2 regions of the Paenibacillus sp. NPDC056933 genome follow, and region 1 is predicted to be linked to the other one. Evidence: predicted binding sites of a transcription regulator. Region 1 holds the regulator's gene; the other holds the start of a gene.

Region 1 (11,342 bases):
AAGCACCGATCTTCTGAGCAAGCGAATCAGGGGATTCATGGTAATTACCGTTCTCATCCGGAAGACCTGCATTTGGATAACAACTTACCGCAACTGAAGCCATCCCGGATAGCGATCGAATATGGTCGCGCATGAATTCCGGACCTGTAGCACAGTTTAGTCCCACTGAAATTGGGTTAAGGTGTTCTAGGGATATATAAAAGGCCTCAATGTTCTGACCAGCTAGTGTTGTACCCATCGGTTCGATCGTTCCTGAGATCATCAAAGGAAGCTTGATACCACTTTGCTCGAATGCTTGTTGAATTCCAATGCTTCCTGCTTTTACATTAAGAGTATCTTGTGAGGTTTCGAGCAGCAGCGCATCAACGCCTCCCTCAATTAAAGCAAGCGCTTGCTCGAAATAACTGTCGATGAGCTCCTGAAACGTTACTCCGCCTGTTACAGACAGCGTTTTGGTTGTAGGTCCCATGGCACCCACCACATAACGCGGAGACTCCGGTGTCGAAAATCGATCCACGGCTGCTTTTGCAATTCTGGCTGCTTCGAGATTGATTTCACGTGCACGGTCTTGAATGTCGTATTCAGCAAGTACAACAGATGTTGCACCAAACGTATTCGTCTCAATTAAATCTGCACCGGCTTCCAGATATTCTTCATGAATACGCTGGATTAGCTCTGGACGTGTAAGTACAAGCATTTCATTACATCCGTCGAGGTCTTCTCCGCCAAAATCTGCGCCTGTGAGATCAACCTGTTGAATCATGGTCCCCATTGCACCGTCGAGGATTAATATTCGTTGTTTTAATGCATCATGTAGGCTAAGCTTATCCAATATCGTCACCCCCGCAAAACGTTAAATCTTAGTTTAACAGAAACTACCTTAATGTGAAAGATCGGTTTTGGTCCGTCACGTGGCGGGTTTATATGAATGTGCGATGATTTTGCGAATCGACAAAAACAGAACATTCCGATATAATAGCAATTAAACCAAGTGGAAAAGAGGGAAAGAACATGGCTGAAATTGTAATCCGAAATACGAACGAACGTATCACTGGAGACGAAAATGTTCGAAATTTCTTAAACAAATATGAAGTATTATATGAAAAATGGGACGCATCCAAATTAAACACAGATCTACAAAATAACTTTGGACTCACGGATGAACAAAAAGAAGAAGTACTCAAAACATATGACTATGAAATCAGAGACTTGGCCGCACGTCGCGGGTACCAAATCTGGGATGTAATTACGTTGTCTGAACAAACTCCAGACATTGAAGAGAAGCTTGCCAAATTTGAAGAAATTCATACGCATGCTGAAGATGAAATCCGTGCAATTGTAGCCGGCAAAGGAATCTTTGTCATTAAAGCTACAGATGATGTAGGTTACTTTAATGTAGAATTATCTCCTGGAGACGTTATCTCGGTACCTGAGAATACGCCACACTTCTTCACATTAATGGAGAACAAACAAATCATTGCGGTGCGTCTGTTTATTGAAAAAGATGGCTGGATCGCAGATCCATACCCGGATCCTACTTTTATTAAACAAGCATAATAAGCAAATTCTATTATGTGCACAACAAACCCCTGTCCATTTCGAACAGGGGTTTGTTCATATTGAGATCGTATACAACATTTGATATTCATATAAAATAATGCGGATATTTTGCTTTCATCTTCTCTTGTTCTACAACAACAAGTCTAAGATGGGCTTCCATAACCTGAACAGCTTGATCCGTCTTACGTTCCGTGATGAGCCGGTAAATCTCTTTATGTTGTGAAATAATCACCTCCGCATCGGAATCTTCAGACAGCCGTAATAAACGAAGGCGATTAAAGGGCATATTCAATTGCTGCAACATTTTCCACGTTCTCATTTTCCCTGTGCCCTGAAACAATATCTGGTGAAACTCTTCATCCAGTTCAAAAAGACGATAGAAATTATTTTTCCCTATACATACTTCCTGCATGGCAATATTGGTCTCGAGTCTGAATCTGAATTCTTCCGGAAAAGATGCACAAGCCAGCGTGACAATTTCCTTCTCCATTTTCTCTCTCATAAACCGGCCTTCTTCAACATGTTCTAAATTAATATGGGAGACAATGGTTCCACTCTGTGGGATGATATCAAGTAATTCTTCTTCAGCAAGCTTCATGAACGCTTCACGTACTGGTGTTCTGCTCACTTGCAATTCATCCGCAATTTCCTTCTCGGAAATCTTTGTACCGGGCTCAAGTTCAAGGTGCAGAATGCGTTCCTTTATCAGATGGTATGAATAAGCCCGGGTTGAACCTCTAATCTTTTGATTAAGTGACATTCCTTAACCTCTTCCTCTCAGCCGTATTCCTCCATATTAGCACAATTTGCCGCTCCACTAAAATCCTCTCAGTGAAACGGCAATTGAGCAAACTTCAGTTTACAACTATTGTTGCTTACTTTCTTTGTACTTCTTATACGTATCATTGGAAAGCTGCATATACTGAGACAAGCCCTGGCTCTCCAGCTCTTTTACAAATGCATCAAACTCGGAAAGATTACGTTCTCCCAAAATGAATTTAAGCGTATTTTGATCCGAGAAATCTTTGAGTGGTGTGCTAAGCAATGTCACCTGTTCGCGATCGATATCCGAGTAAGGAATTGGCGGTTCGGCAGGGACCACTTCTTTTGTATCTTTCATGTCTTGTTGGAATTTCAGTTCTTCCTCACTAAACATGGATTGCAGCAAATCTGTCGTTCCACCATATGCAAACACACCACCAGAGAAGCCGTAATCTATACGCAAATCTTTCGTGCCCTTCGGATTCAATCCGTTATAATTCACGTCTTCTGCCAGTTTACGAACGCCATCCTTTTTGGTGAAGGTTTCCCCTTCAACACCCCATTTGGCAAATTCCTGACCTTCATCACTATAATATAACCAGTCAATAAATTGCATTGTTGCTTTAAAGTTTTCGCTGTCTTTAATTTTCCCGGAAATCATGACACCGTTTTCAAGTCTGGAGCCAGACATCAGTTGGCCTTTTGGACCACCAGGGACTGTAATTTTGGCGATGGAGAAATTTCCTTCTCCCAACGTTTTGTTCATGTCATTGCGGTGCAGTACTAACGTTTGCGAGTTACCATTAATCATGAATGATTTTCCCGAAACAAATTTTTGAGTAGCCTGGTCATCGTCCTGGGTGAAGCTTTCCTTATCCAGAAGTCCTTCGGATACCAGTTTGTTAAAGTAAGTCAACATATCTTTATATTCCGGTGTTGTAGCCGTGTATACAAATTCATCCTTGTCTGCCTTGTACGTCAGACCATTACCAAATCCCCATCCAGCTTTTGTCCCAAAGCCAATAGCTGCAATACCCAGCGTACTATTGAACTTGAACCGATCTGAGAATGGGATGGAATCCGGGTAAATCTCCTTCAGCTTTTTGGCTGCATTATACAATTCATCCCATGTCTTTGGAATGGCAATGTTATTTTTTTCGAAAATATCAGTTCTAACAATAAGCGTATAATCCGGCCAAACCTCTTCATGTAAACCTGGAAGCACATAATATTTCCCATCTTCTTGCCGAAGGCCCTCAAGCTCATCCTGAAGTCCCCATTTCTCTACTTTATCCTTGAAATTAGGCATCAAGTCAATATAGTCACTCACTGGCAAAATCGCACCAGAGGATACGAAAGCAGATTCTTCACCCGGATAGGTTTTTGGAATAACCAACGGAGCATCTCCTGAGCTGATGAGAAGGGATCTTTTCTGGGAATAGTCACTCATTGGAACGATAGTTGGGTCCAACGTGACACCGGTTTTTTCCGTGATTTTTTGGAACAGAAGCCAATCCTTCTTGTACGGATATGCTGGCTGGTCACTGTAAAGGATAGATAGATTAAATGGCTCAGTGGCTTTAAACGTCTCTCCAACACCATAAGATTCCATAGCCCCCTTGGATTCTGGTTCGACTTTTTCTCCACCAGTTCCGCTGCTACATGCTGCCAGAACGACACTCATCATTGTTGCCAATACCATCTTGCCTACCAGCTTACGTGGTCTCTGTTTCATTCAATTCTCCCCCTGCATGTGGTTTAGATTGGCCTTACCATCGAGATGTTGAACTATATCGGATTAGGATTACTGCTTAACAGATCCCAACATGATACCGGTTACAAAGTACCGTTGAACAAATGGATAAATCGTAAGAATAGGCAAAATGGTCAATACCATGGTGACCGATTTAATATTCGCAGAAATTTGAGTCAAATTGTCTGCTGAAGCACCAGCCGAAGCACCACCAGTCGCTCCTGCAATCATATTGCGCAAGTAGATTGTAACGGGGAACAGTTCCTTTTTGTCGAGATACAGGAAGGCTGGAAACCAGGAATTCCAGTGCCCCACAGCGTAAAACAGAACCATTGTTGCCATGACAGCTTTACTCAGTGGTAGAATGATCCGTAACAAAATACCATACGTATTCAAACCATCGATAGCTGCCGCTTCCTCAAGCTCTTCAGGCATGTTTTCGAAGAATGATTTCATTATTAGCATGTTATAAATACTGATTGCACCAGGGACAACCAATGCCCACATCGTATTATTGAAACCCAGAGAGTTAATGAGGACATAGTTTGGAATCAAGCCGCCACTGAAAAACATGGTGAACACCGCGAACATAGTCAGAAACTTGCGCCCCATTAATCTTTTTTTGGATAAGGCATAAGCGAAAATGGTCGTCATGAACATAGAAATCAGAGTACCTACAACAGTATATATAATTGTATTTTTATAATTGGTCCAGAACATGCTGTCACGAGAGATCGTCTTGTAGGTTTCTACATTAAAGCCTCTGGGAATAATACTTACCTTGCCTGAATTGATGTAAGCCTCGCTACTGAAGGATTGGGCCACGACATTTAGAAATGGATAGAGTGTGATGAACACCACAAGCAGCAAAAAGATAGCATTGAACACTTTAAATACTTTGTATGATTTTGATTCCAGCATATTGCTCCTCCTTTACCACAAGCTTCGTTGTGTCAATCTGCGTGAAATTGCATTAACCGAGAATACCAGGATCAGTCCAATAATGGATTCAAACAAACCAATGGCGGTTGCATAGCTGAAGTTGCTGGATTGCAAACCTACCCGGTACAAATAAGTGGAAATCACGTCAGATGTCTCGTAGATCAGCGGATTGTAAAGGAGCAAGATTTTCTCAAATCCAACCGCAAGAAAATTACCCATGTTCAGGATCAGCAACGTAACAATGGTAGGCAAAATGCCCGGTATGGTTACATGGATTGTTTGCTTCCAACGATTCGCACCATCGATTCGTGCGGCTTCATACAAAGAATCATCAATTGTTGTCAACGCAGCCAAGTATAGAATTGCCCCCCAACCCATACCCTGCCAGACCTCAGAGGTGATATAAATTGTTCTGAACCATTCAGCGCGCTGCATGAAAGGAATACTATCTCCGGTAAAAAATGAAACCAATCCATTAATCGATCCATTCACTGCTGTTAATTGCAGAACCATTCCGGCAACGATGACGATAGACAAGAAGTGCGGAAGATAAGATGCGGTCTGCACAAACTTTTTGAATCGTTTACTTTTCACTTCATTCAACAGCAATGCAAAAATGATCGGAACGGGGAAGGTGAAAAGTAACGCGAGTCCACCAAGCATAAGCGTATTTCCAAATACCTTCCAAAAGGTAGGGTCCTGAATGAACATCTGAAAATACCTGAATCCAACCCACGTCTCTCCGAAAATACTGCCTCCGGGTACGAACCGTCTAAAGGCGATAATGTTACCGAGCATCGGACCGTATTTAAAAATAATAAGATAGATAATTGGAAGAATTAACAGTGAGTACAACTGCCAATCTTTGCGAAGTAAAGCTGCAGCCGTTCTTAACCTGCTTTCTTTGCGTACAGAGGTCATCGTTAGCGTGGTTTTAGCGGTTTCCGACTCCATATATTATTTCACTCTCCGTTCCTTGGCTTGATAAAATAAAAGCGTTTTCGATTTCAATTCCTTCTTTTGATCTTTATCTTTTGTAGAAGACAACCTTGATGAACTTCACCCCCACTACGGAATAAACTAAAACAAATAATGTAAGCGATATCAATTATGGCGATCACAAGAGATTTAGGTCAGTTAAGATGCTTAACGTCATTTTGTACTAGCGCTACCTGCTATATATCCAAAACGAAATAGTTCCCTTTAATTATGTAAAGCGCTTACAATTAATATCAAAATTATAGCGAATAACTTTCGCTTCCACTTCATTCGAGTAAGTCAACAGATATTCGCTAAATCTGACCGCATACTAGTCATACTAGTATGTTAGTTATATTCTAAATCAGCCGTTCTATAATTTCAATAACTTTTACTAAAAAAATTTTGATTACGTTAATACGGTATAGTTCTGGAATGTCCACAACACAAAAAACATTGTCGGGTTCCAAGGTTGGTATACACCTCTCAAGAAACTCAACAATGTTCGAGCAATACACATAAAATATGATTTATGATGCACTAATTGAGAATTCAGCAATGATGCGTTCCAATTCGGATAAATGCTTGATTTCATGGTCAGGCACATACGATTCGGTATTCACTTTATTCTCACGGTTAATCCAAACAGACTTAATGCCAGCTGACAACGCTCCACGAATGTCCGTTGTCAGCTTATCGCCAACCATCACACTTTCCTGAGGCTTCACTCCAAGCCTGCTCAAAGCATGCTCGAAGATCGAAGGGTCAGGTTTTCCTTTACCAAAATCACCCGAGATAATAATTTCATCAAAAAAGGGAGCTAATTCAGGAACACCATCAAGCTTCTCCTGTTGTAACGCAGGACACCCATTAGTTAAAAGCAAAAGCTTGAACTTTCCTTGTAGATGACTTAACGTCTCCATCGTTTCTTCATAGACATGGGGTCTCGATCTCCGCTCTGCCCCGAATTGCGAGGCGAGTCGTTCTGCCAAATCTTCACGATCAATACCGAGCTTTAACAATCCACGACGCCATGATTCTTTACGATATGCAGGTGCAAGTTGTTCCAATTGGCGAAATTCCGGCTGATCTCCACCCGTAAAGTTAGCCCAAAGACCTTCAAACGGGTTGATTCCAATCATTTTGGTAAACGAAAAGGTTTCATAGGATTCATACAGATTACGTGCCTCATTACGAACTGCTTCTTCAAGTTCTTCAGGTTTAACCCCTGTCTCTTGTGCTGCGATCAGGCAGGTCTCATGAAATGCCTCACGAACACTGCGCTCATCCCACAGCAAAGTATCATCCAGGTCGAACAAAATCGCTTTTAACGCCATTTCGGTCATCTTCCCCTTTATGCAATAATTACTTTTTCTCGTATGTTTCCACAGTGATCTGATGTGCTTTGGCGAATTTCAGAAGACGTTCAGTGATTGCATCGGTATCATAACGATTGAGTAGTTTGGTAAATACCCATCTCTTGCCTCGTGCATTATGCTCAATAACAACCGTGCCTGGCTCAATTCTGAATTTCACAATATCATCGACTCCAATTGAACGCTCACGGTTTCCTTTAGTCGTCAAGATTCGGTTACTTCCTATCTTGACATAAGGTCGACGAAGCATGAAGATGACTGCCAAAAATACATACAGCAGCATGGTCACCCAGTCCCAAGTGGTCATCGGAGCTTTGACAAGAAACGTACTCATAAAGAGATACAGGAATGCGAGTCCGATCAGAAAAATAGGAAACAGAAGACTACGTCCTTTGAATACGTCCTCACCTGGTGTACCTGAAATCGGTTGACCGTTCTTTTTACGTTGCTGGTTCAGCTGCTTTGAATTTTTCCGAACCGTTCTCTCGAACGAACGCGACATGAGAATCCCCCTTAGATGTTCTTTGTATCGGCTTACATCATTGCAAACCAATAGTTCCCCCTATAATTTGCATTCTCTAAATAACAGGAAGAAACCTAAATATCAAAATGATATCATTAGGTTTCCTTAGTGTTTGAGTTTGCCTTGGTGGCCTTGATCATTCTCATCATCTACAATTTCAATCGAATCCAGTTGCTGTCTGAAATTGCTGCGAATATTATTCAAATAGATTTCTCTAAGCTTGGCACGTTCAGCGAGCTCTTCCTCTGTCAACCCAGTGGATTTTTGCTTACGGGCCAATTCATTAATACGTGCTACCAGACTATCTATATCCAAGCTTGTCCCCTCCAAAAATACAAAGTCATATTAACTTTGACATGATAAAGGCTGCTTGTCAAGTTGATACGCATTTATGCGTATAGATATGCAGTTTACTCAGTGAATTGAGGCAGTATTAGCACTTGCCCTACCTGTATTGAAGTCGACTGAAGTTGATTCACTTTTTTAATTGCTTCTATATATATACGTGTATCCATACTTTCCGGTTTGTGATCCAATGATATACTCCAAAGCGTATCACCTTGCGAAACAACCGTCTTCCCGCCAGGTAACAGGTTGTTCTCATTGCCTGCAAATACAGTGAGTACTGTGCTGCATCCAATAAATATGATTAAAGATACGATTACTAATTTCAACATCCATGTTGGTGTTTTGCCTTTTGTAAATACCTTCTTGAAGTTCCCTATGTTTGTTTTAACCAATTCTGTATTAACCGGTTCGTAAATGCTTTGATAAGTAGAATATCTCATAATTATTAACCTCCAAACGTTTGTTCCTATCTGTTGAAACCAATATAACACGAACATTTGTTTTGTTCAATAACTTTTTAGAACAATTGTTCGCTTTTTTTTATTTGTAGATAACCTCTTATCTCTTTCTTCTATAATATGAAATCTTTCATTTGCAGTATTTGAATGGATAAACAGAAAAAATTCATGTTAATTTGCAAAAAAACATTGATTTTATGCCTTATTATTTAGAACTTATGTTTGTACGAACGGAGGTTCTATGTTATAATTTTCCCAAACGTTACTAAAATGGGGTTGATACGGTATGTCGAAGATATCCAGCAGGCAACAGGCTATTCTGGAATTTATACGTAATGAAGTCCGGTTGAAGGGGTATCCTCCTTCCGTACGCGAAATTGGTGAAGCCGTTGGATTGGCTTCCAGCTCTACAGTACATGGACATCTGGATCGTTTGGAGAAGAAAGGTCTCATAAGACGGGACCCGACCAAGCCAAGAGCCATTGAACTTCTAAGCCAGGAAGAGTCAGAGCATTCACATCAGTTTGCTCACAGTGTCGCTCGCATTCCTATTGTTGGTAAGGTTACTGCTGGGGTTCCAATTACAGCAACAGAGAACATCGAAGATTACTTTCCCCTTCCTACGCACTATGTAGGCGAGCAAAAAGTATTTATGCTTTCGGTTGTGGGAGACAGTATGGTTGAAGCAGGCATTGTTAACGGAGACTATGTTATCGTACGTCAGCAGCAAACTGCGGATAACGGCGATATCGTTGTAGCCATGACTGAAGACGATGAAGCTACGGTGAAGACGTTCTACAAGGAGAAAGATCATATTCGTCTTCAACCAGAGAATGCGACCTTTGAACCTTTGCGTTTGAAACACGTCAGTATTCTGGGTAAAGTCATTGGCCTTTTCCGTGATATACATTAATATGATTGAAGTTGGTCCGTTGGTTCGTATCATAATGAAATACACAAAGAGGTTGCCCTGTTCATCAGGACAACCTCTTTGTGTACGTAGTGCTTATTATGATTTATTTGCTGCGTTTGAGCACGCTCTTATGATGTGAGAACACATCGAAACTCTGCTGACCGTGGTAAGAACCCATTCCACTTTCTCCTACTCCGCCAAACGGGAGATAATGTGATGTCATATGAGACAACGTATCATTAATACAACCGCCACCGAAAGATACTTGGTTCAAAACCTGATTTTGGAGAACCTCATCCTGAGTGAAGAGATATAATGCCAGTGGTTTTGGACGACGAATAATCTCCTCTAGCATCGGGTTAAGATCACTATATTTAAACACAGGAAGAATTGGACCAAAGATCTCTTCTTGCATAACAGGTGACTTCCAATCCACTTCACCCAGTACTGTTGGTTCAATGAACAGTTGATCACGTTTAGAACGCCCACCGATCAATGTTTTGCCATCTTGGAGTAACGCGGATAAACGATCAAAGTTGCGATCATTGACAATATGCGGAAAATCAGTGTTCTGCAACACATCAGCACCAAATTTGTCCTCAATCTCTGCGCTGATTAATTCCAGCAATTTGTCATGTACATGCTCGTGCACAAGCAAGTAGTCCGGAGCGACGCAGGTTTGTCCGGCATTCAGGAATTTACCGCGCACAATGCGCTGAGCTGCCAGATTCAGATCCGCATCTTTATTAACAATGACCGGACTCTTCCCACCTAATTCCAACGTAACCGGGGTCAAATGCTCAGCTGCTGCCTTCATAACAATGCGACCCACACCTGTACTGCCTGTAAAGAAAATATAATCAAACTTTTCCTTTAACAGTGCTGTACTGGTCCCCACTTCCCCTTCCATAACAGCGACGTACTCCTCAGGAAATATCTCGTGAACCAGATCATAAGTCAGGCGCGATACAGCTGGCGTTAATTCAGAGGGCTTGATAATGGCACAGTTACCTGCAGCAATAGCTCCAATTAGCGGACCAAAGGCCAGTTGGAATGGATAATTCCACGGTGCGATTATCAGAGCAACACCATAAGGTTCAGGATAAATTGTACTTGCGCCATCAGGTATAGCAGAATTCGTCGGCACTGGTCTTGGCGCAGCCCATTCCTCTATATGATCCAAAGCAAAGTCTAACTCGCCCAACACAATACGAATCTCGGATCCATAAGCTTCCGTTTCGGATTTATTCAGATCCACACGAAGTGCATCGAGAATACGTTGCTGATATTTCTCAATTCCCTGTCTTAATTGCTGGAGAGCACAAATACGGTACTCAATCGATTTGGTTTGACCTGTATTAAACAATGTGCGCTGCTGCGCAACGATTTTCTTTTCTAACTCCATATTTACATCTCCAATTAATTGCCTAAAATTTAATTACTAAAAACATAAATGTATCATATCGCATCTATATGAAACTATCAACATAAGGTGATGACACAAATTCTGTGAATATACATTAACAATTATCCGCTGCTTCTTTCTCAGAACTGACAAGATGTAACCAAGAAATCCTACACGGATATGTACTTTGAATGGGAACCTCTTAATCATAGTTCAATGAATGAAATCCTTAACCATCACTAATCATTTGGTGTGGGCATTTTGGTTTTTCGTTAAGTATATAGTTACACGCCCACAAAAAGAAAAATCCCTCAGCGCTAGAGC
Region 2 (11,342 bases), on a different contig from region 1:
CAGGCATTGATTACTTTATCAAAAACAAAAATTTGCTGCATATATCAAAAGCGTAACTGTTTGAGGTAAAAAGGGGTAATCATGAAGGAATCATTTGCACAAAGGGCAATAGGAAACCATCCTATTGCCCTTTGATCACTCACCATGTACAGGAGGATGTTGAATGAAGGCAGAAATCATTGCAGTTGGCACAGAGCTGCTGCTTGGACAAATTGTGAATACCAATGCCAGATATCTATCCCGTGAGTTGGCTGCGATCGGGATTGATGTATATTTCCAAACGGTGGTTGGTGATAATCTGAATCGACTTAGTGAAGCCATTCGCATCGCTCAAGGACGTGCAGACGTCATTTTATTTTCCGGGGGCATCGGTCCTACACAGGATGATCTGACCAAGGATGCAATCGCGGAGGTTTTGAATCGGAAGCTGCATATAGATCGAATGGCCATGGACAAAATTGAGAGCTTCTTCCGAGACCGCAATGTGGACATGACAGAAAATAATCGTCGTCAGGCGATTGTAATAGAGGGCGGGACCCCACTGGCAAACGAAACAGGTCTTGCAGCAGGAAATGCGATATCTGACAATGGCAAACATTATGTGGTAATGCCTGGTCCACCAAAAGAGCTCATTCCCATGTTCGAACAGGAAGTCAAACCATGGTTGTTCCAGCATGTACTTACAAAAGAAATGCCGATCTATTCGAAAATGTTGAAGTTTGCAGGGATTGGCGAATCAGCATTGGAAGACCGACTCCTTGATCTTATAGATGCACAGACAGACCCTACGATTGCCCCCTATGCAAGTGAGGGAGAAGTTACAGTACGGGTATCGACCAAGGCTCCGAGTGAAAATGAGGCCAAGCTGAAGCTGGATGCCATGGAAGTTCAGATTCGGGAACGATTGCCAGAACATCTCTACGCGAACGAGGATGTGCCTATAGAGTACACTATTGTAACGATGATGTCTGATATGGGTTTGTCTCTTAGCGCGGCGGAGAGCTGCACAGGAGGGCTTGTCATGCAGAGCCTGACTTCCATTCCTGGCAGTGCATCCATGCTTAAGGGCGGAATTGTTTGTTATTCCAATGAGATCAAGGAAAAGCTGCTCAATGTGCCGCATGACTATCTGGAAGGTGAAGATGCACCTGGTGCAGTAAGCCCGGAAGTTGCCAAAGTGCTTGCAGAGCAGATCCGCATGATCGGCGATGCAGATTTCGGTCTGTCTGTTACAGGTGTCGCTGGGCCTGGTTATTCGGAACGGAAACCGCCAGGACTTGTTTTTATTGCGTTGGCTGAACGTGGAAAAGAAACAGAAATTCATGAACTGCGCATTAATGGAAATCGGGAGACGGTTCGCATCCGTTCAGCAAAAGCGATTCTCTACCGTTTGTGGCGTAAACTTGTGGAAATGGACTAAGCACCTCGGATTGCATTTGCAAGTGGAAGCAAGTATACTTAAAAAAGACGGAAGAACCGTAGAATCAGGCTTTAGAGCCTTGTTTACGGTTCTTTTTTCTGTTTAATGGAAAGTTTCCCTGAGGAAGAGGCGCCTCGGCCTTCACAAAAAAAACGAATGTATGTTCGAAAAAAAGCTTGGCAAACGTGTAAAAACAAGGTATCATTATCTTATAAACAGTAAAGGGTGTGAGCTTATTGTCAGACCGTCGTGCCGCGCTTGATATGGCGCTCCGTCAAATAGAGAAGCAATTTGGTAAAGGATCCATCATGAAACTGGGTGAGTCGACTCATATGAATGTGGAAATCATACCCAGCGGTTCCTTGGCTTTGGATATTGCATTAGGAACAGGCGGCTTGCCTAAAGGCCGTATTGTTGAAATATATGGACCGGAATCCTCTGGTAAAACAACTGTAGCATTGCATGCGATTGCTGAAGTACAACGAGTGGGTGGACAAGCTGCATTTATTGATGCCGAGCATGCTCTTGACCCACAATATGCAAGTAAGCTTGGGGTTAACATTGATGAATTGCTTCTGTCTCAGCCAGATACGGGTGAGCAAGGGCTTGAAATTGCAGAAGCTCTTGTACGTAGTGGCGCTGTGGATATTGTCGTTATTGACTCTGTGGCTGCACTGGTACCAAAAGCAGAAATCGAAGGCGAAATGGGTGATTCCCATGTCGGTTTGCAAGCGCGTTTGATGTCTCAGGCACTACGTAAGCTGTCTGGTGCAATCAGCAAATCCAAAACAATTGCAATCTTTATCAACCAACTTCGTGAAAAAGTCGGTGTAATGTTTGGTAACCCAGAGACGACACCTGGTGGCCGTGCTCTGAAATTTTATTCCACGGTACGTCTGGATGTACGTCGTATTGAGAGTATCAAATCTGGAAATGACATGATTGGTAACCGTACACGTATTAAAGTCGTGAAAAACAAAGTAGCACCTCCGTTTAAACAAGCGGAAGTAGATATCATGTACGGTGAAGGCATTTCCAGAGAAGGCAGTATCATTGACATTGGTACAGAGCTGGATATCGTTAACAAAAGTGGTGCATGGTATTCTTACGAAGGCGAGCGTTTAGGCCAAGGCCGTGAGAACGCGAAGCAGTTCATGAAAGAGCATAAAGAGATTGCTGAAATCATTGAACAAAAAATTCGTGAAGCCAGCAACCTGACAACTGCTGTTCCTGCGCCAACGACTGAAGATCAACAAAAAGAAGCGGCAGAAGAACAAGAATTATTTGAAATTAACGAGTAACCCTCTGGCCTCCGAAGCTTGTTTAATTGAGCCTGGCTTGATTTAGATGCTAAGGTGACTGGGTGTGTACTCGCGCGTCGAACAGCCTCTGTCCGAATGGACAGGGGCTGTTGGCACGCTTATTGTTAGTGAAAGGCCGGACACTGTTTCCGGCCTTTTATATTAGCCGGATGTCATTTGTGGTTACGTTAAGCGTGCTTTAGTGACGCTGCGTTGTCTCAAGGAAGATGTGCTATGTTTATTTGAAGAAATCTTTTGTTTTGCTGTGTGCTTTGAGACAGATCATGCAGTTCAGTACAAAACGATGTGGAAGGGGAGAACTGAATGGATCAACATGATGAGGATTTATATGAAGAAGCAGAGCTTGAGGGAATCTCACAATTCCCGGATAACGAAGAACTTACCATCACACGGGTTGAACGTACAAAGAGCAGGGAAGCTCGTTACCGAATTACTTTTGGTTTATACTCAATCACGGTTCTTGAAGATGTGATGATTAAATATCGGATGACCCGAGGCAATACGTTTATGAAGAAGGACTTGGAAGATATCATTGTAGCTGACGAGCGACAACGGACGTATGTGCAGTCTTTGCGATATCTGGAGCATAAACCACGCACGCGCCACGAATTAAGTCAGAAGCTTCGTCAGAAAGAGTTTGCTGCACCCTTGATTGAAGAGGCACTGGACCGGCTTGAGAGGGAGGATTTGGTTGATGATGAACAGTTCGCGAAGGAATGGACCAGACAGCGTATGGAGGGCCAGCGGAAGGGAAAACTGTGGATAAGGCAAGAGCTGCGTCAGAAGGGCATTGCCAATGAGCTTATTGCGGAAGCGCTGGAAGGTATAAGTGCGGATACGGAATTTGAGACGGCTTTAACCGCCGGACGCAAAAAGTGGAATCAGGTCAAAGGAGACATCAAGGAAAAGAAACGTAAAACGCTTCCCTTCTTGATGCGGCGGGGTTTTTCCATGGATATGGTGCGCCGGGTCGTGAATTGTATAATTGAAGAAGACGAGGCGGGGGACCCCGAAGAAGACGAAGCGTTGTTATGGGATTAGCAGAGAGGACTCACTATACTGCATTCTCTTGACAATTTCTTTCGTCAAATACTAAAATGGACATGAGTCTGTAAGAAATGGACAACCCTTTTTCCTTCCAAAAAAGCGGTTTCTGTTTTTTAAGATTTAAACCATTCATGATTATGGGTTCGCTGGAAACGGTGAATAGTACATGGAAGCATGTACATGTGAAATGAAAATCGGCGGGGGATCGCCGTGAGTATTCGTTATTCCCAAACATATGTAAGGCTTGAAAACAACAAATTGACCCAAGGAGTGCCTTGGAGGAACCAACGAGGAGGTGAACAGTATGGACATCGTAATCACGATCGTTCTCGTTGTGGCCGCGCTCGTTATTGGGTTCGGAGTAGGGTATTTTATTCGCAAATCTCTTGCAGAGGCTAAAATCTCCAGTGCGGAACAAGCTGCCGTGCAAATCGTGGAGAACGCGAAGAAAGAGGCAGAGGCACTGAAGAAAGAAACGGTGCTGGAAGCGAAGGACGAGATTCATCGCATTCGCGCCGAAGCTGAAAAAGACACTCGTGAACGTCGGAACGAAATTCAACGACAAGAAAGACGATTGTTGCAAAAAGAAGAGTCGCTGGATAAAAAATTGGAATCACTCGAACGTAAAGAAGAGCAAGTGGCTAACAAAGAGAAACGAATTGATGAGACACAGCAGCAGATCGAGATGATCTACAAAAACCAGGTGACGGAGCTGGAGCGCATATCCAACCTCACCATGGAAGACGCACGCAGTATCATACTGTCCAACGTAGAACAGGAAGTTCGTCATGAGACGGCTCAAATGATCAAGGACATTGAACAGCAAGCGAAGGAAGAAGCGGACAAAAAGTCCCGCGAAATTATTACTCTCGCCATCCAACGCTGTGCGGCTGATCACGTGGCGGAGACAACGGTATCCGTTGTTACTTTGCCAAATGAAGAAATGAAAGGCCGGATTATCGGTCGTGAAGGACGTAACATCCGTGCGCTTGAAACCCTTACCGGGATTGACCTCATTATCGATGATACGCCAGAAGCTGTTATTCTGTCGGGCTTTGACCCGATTCGCCGTGAAATCGCCCGTACTGCCCTCGAAAAACTGGTGGCTGATGGACGTATTCACCCGGCACGGATTGAAGAGATGGTGGAGAAATCCCGCAAAGAAGTGGACGAGCGTATCCGTGAATACGGTGAGCAAGCTACCTTTGAAGTGGGCGTGCATGGTCTGCATCCGGACTTGATTAAAATTCTCGGCCGGTTGAAGTTCCGTACAAGCTATGGTCAAAACGTCTTGAAACATTCGATGGAAGTCGCTTATCTGGCTGGATTGATGGCTGGCGAACTCGGAGAAGACGTAACCCTGGCAAGACGTGCAGGTCTATTGCATGACATCGGTAAAGCGCTGGATCACGAAGTGGAAGGATCACACGTCGAAATCGGCGTGGAACTGGCGAAGAAATACAAAGAACATCCGGTTGTAATCAACAGTATCGCGTCCCATCACGGGGATTGCGAAGCGACTTCGGTTATTGCGATGTTGGTCGGCGCAGCAGATGCGCTCTCCGCAGCAAGACCAGGCGCACGCCGCGAAACGCTGGAAACGTATATCAAACGACTGGAGAAGCTGGAAGAGATTTCGGAATCGTTCGAAGGTGTCGAGAAATCGTACGCCATTCAGGCCGGACGCGAAGTTCGCGTTATGGTACAGCCTGAGAAAATCGACGATGCTGAAGCCTTCCGCCTCGCACGTGACATCACGAAGATGATCGAGAACGAACTCGATTATCCGGGTCACATCAAGGTCACCGTCATCCGGGAAACCCGTGCGGTTGAATACGCAAAATAGAGCATTTACGAAAAAGTGGCCGCAACAGTGGGCCACTTTTCCTGTTGATAGCCTGTTATAAGGCATTTTCATAATAAAATTGGTGAGCATGAGATTGAGATAGAGGTCCTGCGAAGTTTCGGATGCTTTGAAGAAGGCTGCGCTTGGTAGGGATTAAGGAGGCAGTAAAATGAAAGTTTTGTTTATTGGTGATATTGTGGGGAATGTGGGGCGTAAGGCATTGAAGGAAAACCTTCCCTACCTCAAAACGAAGTATAAGCCACATGTAGTCATTGTGAATGGAGAAAATGCAGCAGCAGGACGGGGAATTACTGGCGCAATAGCGAATGAATTTTTCAATTGGGGTGTGCATGGCATCACCCTTGGTAACCATACCTGGGACAATAAGGACATATTTGATTTTATAGATGATGAACCACGCATGATTCGTCCTGCGAACTTCCCTCCAGGAACACCAGGGCGCGGGTACACGGTAGTCAAAGGTGAAGGCAAGGAGCTGGCGATTGTCAATCTGCAAGGGCGGACGTTTCTGCCTGCTCTGGATTGTCCATTCCGCGTTGCCGATGAAATTGTGGATGAACTGCGTCAAGACCACAAATGCATTCTGGTCGATATGCATGCTGAAGCAACGTCAGAAAAGATTGCCATGGGCTGGCATCTGGATGGACGTGCTTCGCTGGTCGTAGGTACACATACACATGTGCAGAGCAATGATGATCGTATTTTGCCAGGAGGGACAGCTTATTTAACCGATGCGGGTATGGTGGGGCCGCGTGACGGCATATTGGGCATGGAGCGTGAAGCGGTGCTGCGCAAATTTTACACTCAGCTTCCGGTACGATTTGTTGTTGATGATGGCAAATGGCATTTCCACGGTGTATTTGTGGAGATTGATGAAGCCACAGGCGCTGCAACACGCATTGAAAAAATTCGTCTGATGGAGGACGAGTGGCGCATGGAATAGGGGTATTGTCCCATTTTGCAGGGAAACCCCTCTAAAAAGAAGGAATTTTTTTGCCTCCCGCGAATAACATCTAGTAAGTGGAAACAAACATTCAACATTCCCAGGGAGGTACTTACCATGGAAGTATTAAAAGTTTCAGCAAAGTCCAATCCCAATTCCGTAGCCGGCGCTCTTGCAGGTGTTCTTCGTGAACGTGGAAATGCTGAACTGCAGGCAATTGGAGCGGGAGCACTGAACCAAGCCATTAAAGCGGTAGCGATAGCCCGGGGATTTGTAGCACCAAGCGGAGTTGACTTGATTTGTATTCCAGCTTTTACAGACATTGTGATCGACGGTGAGGACCGAACGGCCATTAAGCTGATTGTGGAGCCCAGATAATACATGCACTTATGCATTGAGCCTGTTTACGAAGTAGACAGGTTTTTTTGCGTTTTATTTATCTCTAACCTAACGTGTAGAAGGAGAGATTGTGATGCACAACTGGCGAGTAGCCGATTTTCATTGTGATGCCTTGAGTAAAATGCTGATGGACCCTGCTCTTTCATTTGGAAATGCTTCTCAGCTGGATGTAAATCTGGAGCGCATGAGACAAGGCGGCGTTGGTTTACAGGCCTTTGCGATCTATTTGCCCGAAGTGCTGGGGAGAGGCAAGTTTGAACATGTGATGGGCCAGTTGGACATCTACCGCAAGCGAGTTCAGATAAACAAAGATCGCTCTGAGGGCATACATACACTATTATGGCGGGAACAGCTTACACAGGTGGGACAAATGGACAAATCATGGGGACTGCTTACATTGGAAGGTGTCGATGGACTGGAGGGCAACCTCTTTTATCTCGAACTGTGCTATCAGATGGGGGTACGGATCGTAGGGCTTACGTGGAACTATGCCAATTGGGCAGCAGATGGTGTACTCGAAAAGCGCGGGGCGGGACTGACGGAAAAAGGCAGAGAACTGGTTCACCTGTGTAACCAAATCGGCATGCTGCTGGATGTATCACATCTGACTGAAAAAGGGTTCTGGGAACTTGCTGACCTTAGTGAACGTCCTTTTATCGCTTCGCATTCCAACAGTTATGCCATATGCCCGCATGTGCGCAATCTGAAAGATGATCAGATTCGTGCCATTATTGCCCGGGAAGGGCGAATTGGTCTGACGTTTGTACCCTGGTTCGTGAAACAGGAAGGCGAAGTTCATATTGAAGATCTGTTGCCTCATATTGAGCGGATATGTTCTCTGGGTGGGGGGCATCATTTGATGATGGGATCTGATTTTGACGGAATATCTACGTATATCCATGAGCTTGAACATACCGGGCAGTATCCAAAGCTGATAAATACGCTCCTCAAACACTACGATGAATCACTGGTTCGCGGTTGGATGTGGGGCAATGCGATGAGTTATTTAGGAGAAAACCTGCCGGAGAACGATATGAAAACAGAAAATGTAAAATCATAAAAATCTTGATTTCCTGAAGAGACGCCTGAAGTAAACAGGATGGAAACAGAACTCGACCATGTTCAGATGGAATTACCAAATGTAGGGGATACATGATTGAAAAATAAGTGTATTTCATGAATTTTCAGCAGTTCGTTTTCATTTCACTTCAAAAAGGGGTATAATACCATAGGATTGTTAAGAGCCTGGCTACAGGCCATAGATAAACAAGGAGTGAAATTCACAATGAGCAAAACAGTATCTGTGGGCGTATCTGCCCGTCACATTCATGTATCTCAAGAGCACGTTGAAATTTTGTTTGGCAAAGGCTACGAATTGACTGAGTTTAAACCTCTGTCCCAACCAGGACAATATGCTGCTAACGAAACCGTAGCGGTTATTGGTTCGAAAGGACAGTTTGATAAAGTGCGTATTCTTGGACCTGTTCGTCCGGAAACACAACTGGAAATTTCGATGACAGACTCTTTCGCCATTGGTGTTAAGGCACCTGTACGTGAATCCGGAAGCATCGAAGGCACTCCAGGTATCACAATTAAAGGACCTGCTGGTGAAGTTACGATTGATAAAGGTGTTATCGTTGCTGCCCGTCACATCCATTTCCATACGTCCGATGCTGCCAAATGGGGCATTGAGGACAAACAAATGCTGAAAGTTCGCCTGGGTGGAGATCGTGGTCTGGTTCTGGAAAATGTACTGGCTCGTGTATCGGATTCCTTTGCACTGGACATGCATATTGATACAGATGAAGCTAATGCAGCAGGCGCTCGTAACGGCGATACTGCAGAAATTATCGACTAATTACATGAAACAATCATCAGCCGTGATCCTGACGGCCTGAATGAACCTATAAACCTGAGTAGATCCTCAGCGTCGATTACAGTCGATCTGATGGTAAGCTCAGGTTTTGTGTATTTCAGGATGTTTAGCAGACCTGCTTCAGATTTCGGGATAGGCGAAGGGGCAGCGGCTTTGGATGTGGAACTACAGCCCAATTCATGTTATAATTTGCTGTAATGCTCTTTTGATGTATAAAGCGTGCAAATCACGTGAAACAAGATGAAATAACGAAATTTTATTAATAGAGGCTGTAAGGAGTGACCGAAGGAAATGGCTAAAGACTCAAAAAAGGATTACTCCCAATATTTTGATTTCTCCGATGCCAAAGTAATTTCGCAAGATGAATTCAGCAAAAAGATAAGAATCCGGGGCCGGGAGATTAATATCAAGTCGGAACCCAATCATCGTCAGGAGAAACAACGGGGCAAGGAAGACGTCCAGGTGCTATACGAAACGGCTGTACCTGATGAACTGAAAAATGTGGGTAAAGGCAAACACTATATCGTATACACGTATGGATGCCAGATGAACGAGCATGATTCGGAGACCATCAAAGGACTGCTTGAATCGATGGGATATCAGGCTACCGAGGATCGCAAAGAAGCAGATATCATTCTGTTAAACACGTGTGCGATTCGGGAAAATGCGGAAGATAAAGTGTTTGGTGAGCTCGGTCATCTGAAAACTTTGAAAACCGAGCGTCCAGGCTTGTTACTGGGTGTATGTGGCTGTATGTCACAGGAAGAAGGTGTCGTGAATCGGATTATGCAGAAGCATGGCTTTGTGGATATGATTTTTGGTACACACAACGTGCATCGGCTGCCACATCTGATTCAGGAAGCGCTGTTCAGTAAAGAAATGGTTGTTGAGGTATGGTCCAAGGAAGGCGACATCATTGAGAACCTGCCGAAAAAACGTGAGGGCATGCGCGGCTGGGTGAACATTATGTATGGTTGCGACAAGTTCTGTACATATTGCATCGTTCCGTTCACCAGGGGAAAAGAGCGCAGTCGTCGTCCAGAGGACGTCATTGCTGAAGTTCGTGATCTAGCCAGACAAGGTTTTAAGGAAATTACATTGCTCGGTCAGAATGTGAATGCCTATGGCAAAGACTTCACGGATCTGAAGTACACCTTCGGTGACCTGATGGATGAAATTCGCAAAATCGATATTCCGCGGGTCCGCTTTACAACGAGTCATCCACGTGACTTCGATGATCATCTGATTGAGGTGCTTGCGAAGGGCGGGAACCTGGTGGAACATATCCATCTGCCAGTGCAGTCCGGTAGCACGGAAGTGCTAAAACGTATGAGCCGCAAGTACAGTCGGGAACACTATTTGAAGCTCGCTGACAAAATTAAAACGGCAATCCCCGATGTCGTGTTAACCACTGATATTATCGTTGGTTTCCCGGGGGAGACGGAAGAACAGTTTGAAGATACGCTGTCACTTGTCAAGGAAGTCGGCTACGACTTTGCCTATACATTCATCTATTCTCCGCGTGAAGGCACCCCTGCTGCGGTGATGGAGGATAACGTGCCGATGGACGTGAAGAAAGAACGTTTGAAACGCTTAAACGAGACGATTAACGCATACAGTCATAGCAGCAATGAAAAGCAGCGCGGCAAGGTCGTTGAAGTGCTTGTCGAAGGCGAAAGCAAACGGAATTCCAATGTTCTGGCAGGACGTACACGCAGCAACAAGCTGGTACACTTTGAAGGACCTAAAGAATTGATCGGTACTTTTGTACATGTGGAAATCACCGATCCAATGACTTTCTATATTCGGGGCAATCTGCTCTCAGAGCCAGTAGCCGCCAATCAGTAATACACAAACTTAATAAGATGAATGCCTTTTTGCACTTAGCGGGTTACGGCCTAGCGCAGCGAAGGTGACGGAATCAATTCTGCAGAAGCGAAGCGTTCGCCTTTGTCTCCTAATTTTAACCACAGACAATTACAATCAGAAAAATTTGGAGACAACAGCGATCGAAAGAACGATCCGTAACCGCAGCGGTCACTCAAGCAGTCAACTAAGCTTAGTGCAACATCGAGTATTTCATCTTATATCATCTCATAGAATGGAGCGATTTCGAGTGGCGCAGGAAGAAGTGCAATACAACCATTATGGAATGCCTACCTACGATACGCGCAATCTGGTCATACGCGACGACATTATGGGAAAAGCCAAAGAATTGGCTGAGATGCTTGGAACGAGTGAGGAAGTGAAACAGTTCCAACAGGCGGAATCCAAAATTCGTGATCATGAACGCATCCAGCAATTAATTGCAACGATCAAGAAAAAGCAAAAAGAGATCGTTGCTTTTGAAAGCTTCAAAAATGCAGAGATGGTCAGCAAAATTGAACAGGAAATTGAGGATCTGCAGGACGAGCTGGACAGCATTCCACTGGTTACGGAATTCCAGCAAAGTCAAAGTGATATCAATT

The links. Region 1 encodes LexA, which represses DNA repair genes until DNA is damaged. Its sites were predicted from a motif close to CGAACATATGTTCG; they were not measured.
Region 2: recA (recombinase RecA) is a predicted target of LexA. The motif match lies at 1,574-1,587, and genes of this name have one in related genera.

The regions. Positions count from the first base shown of each region.
Region 1 is NZ_JBHUQN010000002.1:288,024-299,365, forward strand. Features, by position in the region: gene metH (methionine synthase) at 1-832, opposite strand, end outside; gene ACFTRD_RS16255 (cupin domain-containing protein) at 1,012-1,557, shown strand; gene ACFTRD_RS16260 (GntR family transcriptional regulator) at 1,646-2,320, opposite strand; gene ACFTRD_RS16265 (ABC transporter substrate-binding protein) at 2,426-4,057, opposite strand; gene ACFTRD_RS16270 (carbohydrate ABC transporter permease) at 4,127-4,996, opposite strand; gene ACFTRD_RS16275 (ABC transporter permease) at 5,009-5,938, opposite strand; gene ACFTRD_RS16280 (HAD family hydrolase) at 6,526-7,332, opposite strand; gene ACFTRD_RS16285 (hypothetical protein) at 7,361-7,873, opposite strand; gene ACFTRD_RS16290 (DUF896 domain-containing protein) at 8,000-8,209, opposite strand; gene ACFTRD_RS16295 (LysM peptidoglycan-binding domain-containing protein) at 8,305-8,682, opposite strand; gene lexA (transcriptional repressor LexA) at 8,987-9,613, shown strand; gene ACFTRD_RS16305 (aldehyde dehydrogenase) at 9,717-11,018, opposite strand.
Region 2 is NZ_JBHUQN010000001.1:1,714,121-1,725,462, forward strand. Features, by position in the region: gene pgsA (CDP-diacylglycerol--glycerol-3-phosphate 3-phosphatidyltransferase) at 1-56, shown strand, start outside; gene ACFTRD_RS07805 (competence/damage-inducible protein A) at 164-1,420, shown strand; gene recA (recombinase RecA) at 1,657-2,721, shown strand; gene ACFTRD_RS07815 (regulatory protein RecX) at 3,046-3,783, shown strand; gene rny (ribonuclease Y) at 4,094-5,635, shown strand; gene ACFTRD_RS07825 (TIGR00282 family metallophosphoesterase) at 5,805-6,599, shown strand; gene ACFTRD_RS07830 (stage V sporulation protein S) at 6,717-6,977, shown strand; gene ACFTRD_RS07835 (dipeptidase) at 7,072-8,058, shown strand; gene pduL (phosphate propanoyltransferase) at 8,284-8,856, shown strand; gene miaB (tRNA (N6-isopentenyl adenosine(37)-C2)-methylthiotransferase MiaB) at 9,166-10,722, shown strand; gene ACFTRD_RS07850 (YlbF/YmcA family competence regulator) at 10,976-11,342, shown strand, end outside.